2 regions of the Parafrankia irregularis genome follow, and region 2 is predicted to be linked to the other one. Evidence: riboswitches for the same ligand, from Rfam matches in the RefSeq annotation. Region 2 holds a riboswitch; the other holds the start of a gene.

Region 1 (4,208 bases), on a different contig from region 2:
AACGTGAGATGGAAAAGGCGCACTGACCGCGGACATCGTCCGTAGCCTGAGGAGATTCATGTCCGGCTATCCTTCGTCGCCCGCCACCTATGGCCTGCGCGAGTCGGCGACCTTCGACCGCGCCACCATCGCCGGCATTCAGCGGGCCGCGGGCAGCGGCGTCTACGACATTCGCGGCTGGGGGGCGAAGCGGGCCCTGCCGCATTTCGACGACCTGCTGTTCCTGGGCGCGTCGATGTCCCGCTACCCGCTGGAGGGCTACCGCGAGCGGTGCGGCACCGATGTGATCCTCGGGGACCGCAACGCGAAGTACCCGCTGCACCTCGACATTCCGGTGACGATCGCCGGGATGAGCTTCGGGGCTCTCTCCGCGCAGGCGAAGGAGGCGCTCGGCCGCGGCGCGAGCGAGGTCGGGACGTCCACCACCACCGGCGACGGCGGGATGACCCCCGAGGAGCGAGACCAGTCGAAGCACCTCGTCTACCAGTACCTGCCGTCGCGCTACGGAATGAACCCGACCGACCTGCGCAAGGCCGACGCCATCGAGGTGGTGCTCGGGCAGGGCGCGAAGCCCGGCGGCGGCGGCATGCTGCTCGGCCAGAAGATCTCCGATCGGGTCGCCGCCATGCGTACCCTGCCGCCCGGTATCGACCAGCGCTCCGCCTGCCGGCACCCGGACTGGACCGGCCCCGACGACCTCGCCATCAAGATCCTCGAACTGCGTGAGATCACCGACTGGGAGAAGCCGATCTACGTCAAGATCGGCGCGAGCCGCACCTACTACGACGTGAAGCTCGCGGTCGCCGCCGGCGCGGACGTCGTCGTCCTCGACGGCATGCAGGGCGGCACCGCCGCCACCCAGGACGTCTTCATCGAGCACGTCGGCATCCCGACGCTGGCCGCGCTGCCGCAGGCGGTGCAGGCGCTGGACGAGCTCGGCCTGCACCGCAGGGTCCAGCTGATCGTCTCCGGTGGCATCCGTACCGGGGCGGACGTCGCGAAGGCGATGGCGCTCGGCGCCGACGCCGTCGCCATCGGCACGGCGGCGCTGATCGCGCTCGGTGACAACCATCCACGGTACGCGGCCGAGTACGAGCGGCTCGGCTCGGCGGCCGGCTACTACGACGACTTCCAGGACGGCCGTGACCCGGCCGGCATCACCACCCAGGATCCGGAGCTCGCGGCCCGGCTCGATCCGGTCGAGGGCGGCCGGCGACTCGCGAACTACCTGCGGGTGCTGACCATGGAGGCGCAGACGCTGGCCCGTGCCTGCGGCAAGGCCCACCTGCGCAATCTGGAGCCCGAGGACCTCGTCGCGCTGACGGTCGAAGCCGCGGCGATGGCCCGGGTGCCGCTCGCCGGGACCACCTGGATCCCCGGCGCCGACCGGTGAACGGGGAGACGCGCTGAGCGGCGAGCCGCCCGGGCAGCTGGACGGGCAGCCGAGCAGGCAGCCACTCGGGCGGCCGGACGGTCAGCTGAGCAGGCTGCCGGACGGATCGGGCAAAGAGGGCGCCATCGCTAGTGTTTCGGGTGTGGGGGAGGAGAACGCGTCCCGGCAGGGGCGGCTGGAGCGTGCCATCGCGGGCAACGTCCGGCGCCTGCGCCATGACCGTGGGCTGACCCTGGCCGAGCTCGCGGCGCGCAGCGGTGTGTCCAGCGCGATGATTTCGAAGGTGGAGAACGCGTCGATCTCCTGCAGCCTGACCACGCTCGACCGGCTCGCCGAGACGCTCGACGTGCCGGTGACGTCCCTGTTCCGCGGTGCTGACGCCGCCCGGGAGGCGGTCTTCACCCGCGCCGGCACCGGGCCGCGGATCACCCAGCGGGGGACCAGGGTGGGCCACGAGTACACCCTGCTCGGAGCACTGCGCGGCCCGCACAAGCGGATGGAGGCCCACATCGTCACGCTGACCGAGCGCAGCGAGGAGTTCCCGCTCTTCCAACACCCGGGCACCGAACTGCTCTACATGCTCGAAGGGGAGATGATCTACGGCCACGGCGATGCCAGCTACGTCATGCGCCCCGGCGACGCGCTGCAGCTTGACGGCGAGGGCGCGCACGGGCCGCGGGAGCTGGTCCAGCTGCCTATCCGGTTCCTGTCGGTCGTGGCCTACGGCGAGGTCGGCGCCGGCCAGCCCTGATCCGGCCTTTGCCGGCCTCCGTCGCCGTCCGGCCGATCACCCCCGCCGTCGTCCCGCCGCGCGGTCGAAAACGGTCGACTTCATGATGTGTCGGAATTCGGTTCAGGAAGATTCTTCGTCGCCGCGGCCGGAATTTCGGTCGCGGGCACGAACGCGTCGCGCACCTTGCGTGGCGGTCGGGTCGACCGATAGTGCCGAATCGCTGACCCTGGCCGAATGACGCCGGGAGGAAACGGTGAATATGCGGCCGAGGGGACGCGATGCCGGTGGAATTCAAGGCCGCAGTGCCGGATGTGGCGCTCGTCACAAAGGCTTTGAAATGGTTTGCGGTTCGTGTGTAACGTCTTGGCCGTGCTTCCGACCTGGGGAGCGCGCATCGGGTGGCACGCCGAACCCTGCCACACCCGGTGATTAACAGAACCGCAGGCAGGGGCGGGGGACCCAGGTTCCCGGACGTCGAATGAGCCTTCTCTTCGGACGTCCTCAGGGGTGAAGCCACCGGGCGCGATCTGAACGCGCCGGTCGGCCGGGCGATTCCCTAGCCCGAACCCGACAGCTAACTTCGCAGGCGTGGGGGAAGGACACAACTTTGTCCGCTATGGTTTCGGCTGCCCGCAAGAACCGTCGTTCCATCCGTCGGGGCCGCGCTCTGCTCGTCGCACCGGTGCTTGCCGCGACGATCGGTGGTGGTATCGCGATGTCCCAGCCGGCGAGCGCCGCTGCCCGGCCGGACGCACACCGCTTCCTGAGCGCGGTTGTTCCCTGCGAGTCGGGCGGTAACCCCCGCGCGGTGAACTCGATCGGCGCGGGTGGCCTGTTCCAGTTCATGCCCGGCACCTGGCACGCCGTCGGCGGCCAGGGCCTGCCGCAGAACGCCAGTGCCGCCGAGCAGTGGAAGCGTGCCCACATCCTGTACGCCCAGCAGGGCACCAGCCCCTGGTATGCCTCGAAGAGCTGTTGGGGCGGCAAGATCTGATCCACAGTATGCGGCAATCAATGCGCCCGCAACGTTCTCGTGACGTTGCGGGCGCATTGATTTTGCCTGGCATTCTGGTGGTTATTGGTAGTGAAATATCGATTCTAACCGATCTTCATTGGGTCCGCTGACAGTCATTTGACAGCGGGCTGACAGCAGTCTGATAGCTTCGCTGTCCTTCCGTCCCGATAGAGCACGTATGTTGCGTGTGCCTGCCGCGCGGGAGGCATCCGGTGGTTGTGCCGGTGCTGGCATGCGTGGGGGTGGGCGAGACGTGGCTGTTCGCGATCTGTTTCGACTGGGTGGTCGGGCGCCGGGCGAGATCGGGGGCGGCCCGGCCGCGGGCCAGCTGTCGCCCTCGGTGCCTGGGAGTCAACCGCGACCGCTCCCGCTGAAGCGCCACGGGCTTCTTCTGGCGGTGATCGCGTTCACCGTGTCGTCCTGCTCGGGTGACGGCGACACGACCGGGAGGCCCGAGACCGCGGTCACCTCGGGAACGGCCTCGTCGGCGCCGAACACGCTGGGTCTGTGGCCCGAGGACTACGTGCTGACCGAGGGTGAGGCGACGACATACTTCACCGGCGTTCCCGCCGGGACCAATACCGCCGGTGACCAGCCCGCGAAACGGTACACCCCTGAGTTCGCGGACTGCCTCGGCCTGTCGGCGACCGACCTCGACTACGAGCCTGAGGCAACCGCTGTCGGCGAGACCTTCGTGAGTGAGGACGGGGACTCGTTCATCTCGTCCTACGCCGAGATAGTGACCGAGAAGCAGGCCGCTGGCGTCCGCGCGATGTGGGCCAGTCCCCGGTTCGCGGACTGCACGGGCAGGGAGACCCGGGCCCGAATCGACGAGTCCGGCGCCGACGGCGACGGGGTCGAATATCAGGTGGCCGGGGTCCAGCGTCCCTCGGCGCCGACCGGAGCCGCTGGGTACCTGCGTGTGACGTTGCAGGTGCGAGAGCAGGATTTCACCTACGAGATGGCGGTGGACACCCTCGTCTTCATCGTCGATCACGTCGCGGTGACCGTCACGTACACGAACTACGAGACGGCCCCGCCGATGGATCGGCTGCAGCTGATCGCTG
Region 2 (4,208 bases):
AACGGCACCGCGGTGCAGGCGCTCGACCCGATCCCGACCAACGACTGGTCGGCTCCGACGAGCCGCCGCTGAACCGGCCATGTTCTACGTCCTGTAGAAAAGACGTCATGGGCGTGGTCTACAACATCGTTGTTGTGTTTCACCTGGTCGGGATGGCCATGATTGTCGGAGGGTGGCTCGCGCAGATCCGCTCGCCGCATCCGGTCATCACGCCCGGCATCCTGCACGGCGCCCTCGTCCAGATCGTCACGGGCATGATCCTGGTGGGGCTTGCGTCCAGCGGGGCCGTGGACCGGGACGTGGACAACGCCAAGATCGCGGTCAAGCTCGTCGTCGCGGCGGCAGTCGCCGGCGTCGCCGTCGTGGGCAACGCCCGCGGCCGCGAGGCGCCGGCGGCCCTGGCTCACGCCGCAGGTGGGCTCGGGGTGGCCAACGTGGCGATCGCGGTGCTGTGGTGACGATGGCAGCCGGGTGGGCCTTCACGGCCCACGGGTGATCGCGGGCTGCGGGCTGCGGGCTGGGGACTGCGGGCTGTGGGGCACCGGGCGTCGGCGGGATGGCCGACGCCCGGTGCCTTGTGTGGGAGCCGGTGCGGGGGCGCCGAGTCAGTGCCCTTCCGGTGCCTCGACCAGCTCGGTGAGCACACCGCCGACACCCTTCGGGTGCATGAAGGCGATGCGGCTGCCGGCCGTGCCATGCACGGGCGTCTTGTTGACCAGGTCGAAGCCGGCGACGGTGAGCGCGGCCAGCGCGGAGTCGATGTCACCCACGCCGTAGGCGATGTGGTGGATGCCCGGCCCCTTCTTGGCCAGGAACTTGCCGACCGGGGTGTCCTCGCGGATCGGCTCCAGCAGCTGGACGTAGGAACCGCCGGTGTCGCCCTTGTGGACCAGCAGCATGGCCTCGCGCACGCCCTGCGCCTCGTTGGTCTCCTGATGCGCGACCGTCAGGCCGAATGCGGCCTCGTAGCGAGGAATGGCCTCCTCCAGCGAGGCCACGGCGATCCCGACATGGTCGATCCTGGTCAGCACAACATCGCTCCTGGTCGTAGGACGGTCGGCCCGTGGCGGCGTCCGGCCCGGGCCCAGCCTCCGAGAGTGCCCGGATACGGCGTTGCGGTCCACTGAATCCAGTACGCCGTGTCCCGGTCACCACCGACCTGTGGCGCGCGTCACCCCGGGCTTCGTCGAAGTTTCATCACGAGTGGTGCGGGAAGGGTCCCAGTCACCGCAGTCGGTATGAAATCCCCGCTCGGATCCACAAGAAGATCCGCGTTGCCTGTAGTGATTAATGGAAGGCGTGTAACGGTGCCTGGAGCTCGGCTTGATCGCATTTCTGCCGAGTCTATGCCGGGGGTGCGGGTTATCACCGGAAAACGCGGCGTCCCCGCCGTGACGCCTCTGGATGTCCAGGGGCCCGCGGCGGGGACGGTGCGTCGAGTCGATCGGTGATTCCGATCAGCTGACCAGGGTCAGCTGATCGACCGGTCGCTCGCTCAGGTATTCGGTTGTGCGGCCGATCAGCCGAACAGGGCCTTGTGGGTGAGCGGGCCGATGACGCCGTCGGGCACCAGGCCGTGCTTCTTCTGGAAGTCGATGACCATGTGGTTGGTCTGCGGTCCGAAGTAGCCGTCGACGACGATCGGGTAGCCGAGCTTACGCAGCTGGTCCTGCACCAGGGAGACATCCCAGCGGGGGCCGGACACGCCCAGCCGCATGTAGCCCGAGTCGACGGCGCGGTTGGCGCTGGCGGACGGCGCGGTGGACACCGTGGTGCTCACCGAGTTGCCCACGGCCGCGGCTGCCGCGGCTCCACGAGCCAGGTACTTCGTGTGCATGCCGTTGGTGTAGGCGCTCCACGCGGTGATGCCCTGGCTCTGGCAGACCTGCCGTGCGGCCCAGGCGTTGACGTTCGGGTCGTAGAGGTCGCGGTTTCCGACCCAGCTGGCATGCGCGCGCATGTTGATCTGCCACAGGCCGCGGGAGTCCTCACCGACGGTCGCGTGGGCGGTGGTGTTGCCGCCCGACTCGGCGAGCGCGACGGCGACCCAGGTGCTCAGCGGAATTCCGCGGCAGGAGTTCAGGCCGGCGTTCTTCGCCGCCTGCGCGATGCTGGTGTCCGAGATTACCGCCGCGCTGGCGGGGCTCGCGGTGAGGAACAGGCCGGCGGATGCCCCGATAACGCTTGCCGCGGCAACAGCAGCGGAGCGACCACGGCCTCGGCGGCGGACGCTGGGGGACTTGCGGTGCTTTCCGGTCGACATCAAGATATCTCGTTTCTACGTTGAAGAGCAGGCGGGTAGGGCGTCTTCAGGCGCCAACGATCCGTACACGGATCAATGAGTCGCGACGAAATTGGGTCGCGAAAGGCGCGCGAATGGACGCGCGTTCTGCTATCGGCGTGAAATTTGTCCGGGCCCGAGCGGGCCCCAGATCTCCGGTGTCAACCCCGGGTTACGGGCGCGGCATTACCGCGGCGGCGTTCCGAGGGACGGATGCAGTCCCGGCTGCTATTCGAAGCATGCGTACACGCAGATCCTTCCCGTACGCCTGCGAGGTTAGCTGTCGGGTTCGGGCCGGGAAGCCCGGTCGGCGCGCGTTGCGCGGCGACTTCACCCCGAGGACGGCCGCCCTGGGTGCGGTGGCCATCCGGAGGAACCTGGTTCCCCCGCTTCTGCCCTGGTGGTCACTAGGAGGGGACGACGGGCCTAGGGCAGAACTCGGCGTACGACCCGTCGCTTGTTTGGTGCCAGCACACCGTAACGAACTACTAAGGGTAGTCGCAAGTACTAGTTTTTGCCCTTTTGTGGCGCTACCTGGTCACGATGCGTACAACAGGTTGGTGTATGCGCACTGTACGCGACGAAGGGGGGAGAGGGTCCGCCGAGTACCGCCGGTGCCGCCGATGTGGTGTATGCGGCGTTCTGTCGGCTGCTTGAGCTGCGTGTGGTGACCGGGTCGTCCGGGAGAGTGGTGACCGATCCGCAGTGATCTCTGGCGGGCCTGTCGGCTCACGATCGCCGAGTCGGCTGTGATGTGCGTAGCATCTCCGGCGACAGTGGAATACCGGACCCCTGCCCCGTACCCGTGGGCCCTCGCCGACGTCCTACGGTGACTGGCGGGGCGGTTCCGCGGAACCGCCCCATACGTCGCGGGCAAGCTGGCGGTGTGGGCGCTCTCCCGTCGACCGCGCCGTCGTCAGGAACAGGCTCGCCCGGCCAGTGGACCGGGCGAGCCCGAGCGGATATGCGATGTGATCAGACCCAGCCGGACATCGGGTAGGCCGTCATCAGGTCTCGCACCTCGCCGGCGATGCGGCTGATGGTGGTCTCGTCGTCGTCGCCCGCGGCCTTCACGGCCTCGTCGATCCAGCCCGCCAGCGTCGGCATCTGCTCCGGCTGCAGTCCGCGGGTGGTGATCGCGGCCGTTCCCAGCCGGACGCCGGACGGGTCGAACGGCTTGCGCGGATCGAACGGAACGGTGTTGTAGTTGAGCTCGATACCGGCCCGGTCCAGCGCCTTCGCGGCCGGCTTGCCGGCGACGCCACGGCTGGTCAGGTCGATCAGGATCAGATGGTTGTCGGTGCCGCCGGTGACGAGGTCGAAACCGCGGGCGGACAGCGCCTCGGCGAGCGCCTTCGCGTTCGCGACGACGCGGTGGGCGTACTCGCGGAAGTCCGGGGTGGTGGCTTCGCGCAGCGCGACCGCGATGGCGGCGGTCGTGTGGTTGTGCGGGCCGCCCTGCAGGCCTGGGAACACCGCCTTGTCGAGGGCGGACGCGTGCGCCGCGTCCGACATGATCATCGCGCCGCGGGGCCCGCGCAGGGTCTTGTGCGTGGTGGTGGTGATGACCGGTGCGTGGCCCACGGGCGAGGGGTGGGCGCCACCGGCGATCAGGCCGGCGATGTGGGAGATGTCCGCCACGAGCACGGCGTCGATCTCGCCCGCGATCGCCGCGAAGGCGGGGAAGTCGATGGTGCGGGGGATCGCGGTCCCACCACAGAAGATCACCTTTGGCCGGTGCTGGAGCGCGAGGTCACGCACCTCGTCGAGGTCGACCCGCCCGGTGTCCTGGCGTACTCCGTACCGGACCCCCTGGAACCAGCGGCCGGTGGCCGACACCGTCCAGCCGTGGGTCAGGTGGCCACCCGAGGGCAGGCCCATGCCCATCACGGCGTCGCCCGGCTGCAGGAACGCCAGGTAGACGGCC

What was found. A riboswitch is a leader RNA that binds a small molecule or an ion and turns the genes downstream of it on or off. The one in region 2 is predicted to bind cyclic di-AMP.
Region 1: another riboswitch for cyclic di-AMP. It lies ahead of AWX74_RS35015 (transglycosylase family protein); the one in region 2 lies ahead of AWX74_RS22515 (peptidoglycan-binding protein).

The regions. Positions count from the first base shown of each region.
Region 1 is NZ_FAOZ01000042.1:5,196-9,403, reverse strand. It holds gene AWX74_RS35025 (FMN-binding glutamate synthase family protein) at 59-1,393, shown strand; gene AWX74_RS35020 (helix-turn-helix domain-containing protein) at 1,536-2,144, shown strand; cyclic di-AMP (ydaO/yuaA leader) riboswitch at 2,553-2,730, shown strand; gene AWX74_RS35015 (transglycosylase family protein) at 2,743-3,120, shown strand; gene AWX74_RS35010 (hypothetical protein) at 3,395-4,208, shown strand, end outside.
Region 2 is NZ_FAOZ01000016.1:29,628-33,835, forward strand. It holds gene AWX74_RS22500 (LppP/LprE family lipoprotein) at 1-72, shown strand, start outside; gene AWX74_RS22505 (hypothetical protein) at 108-458, shown strand; gene mce (methylmalonyl-CoA epimerase) at 606-1,031, opposite strand; gene AWX74_RS22515 (peptidoglycan-binding protein) at 1,520-2,263, opposite strand; cyclic di-AMP (ydaO/yuaA leader) riboswitch at 2,533-2,694, opposite strand; gene AWX74_RS22520 (serine hydroxymethyltransferase) at 3,257-4,208, opposite strand, start outside.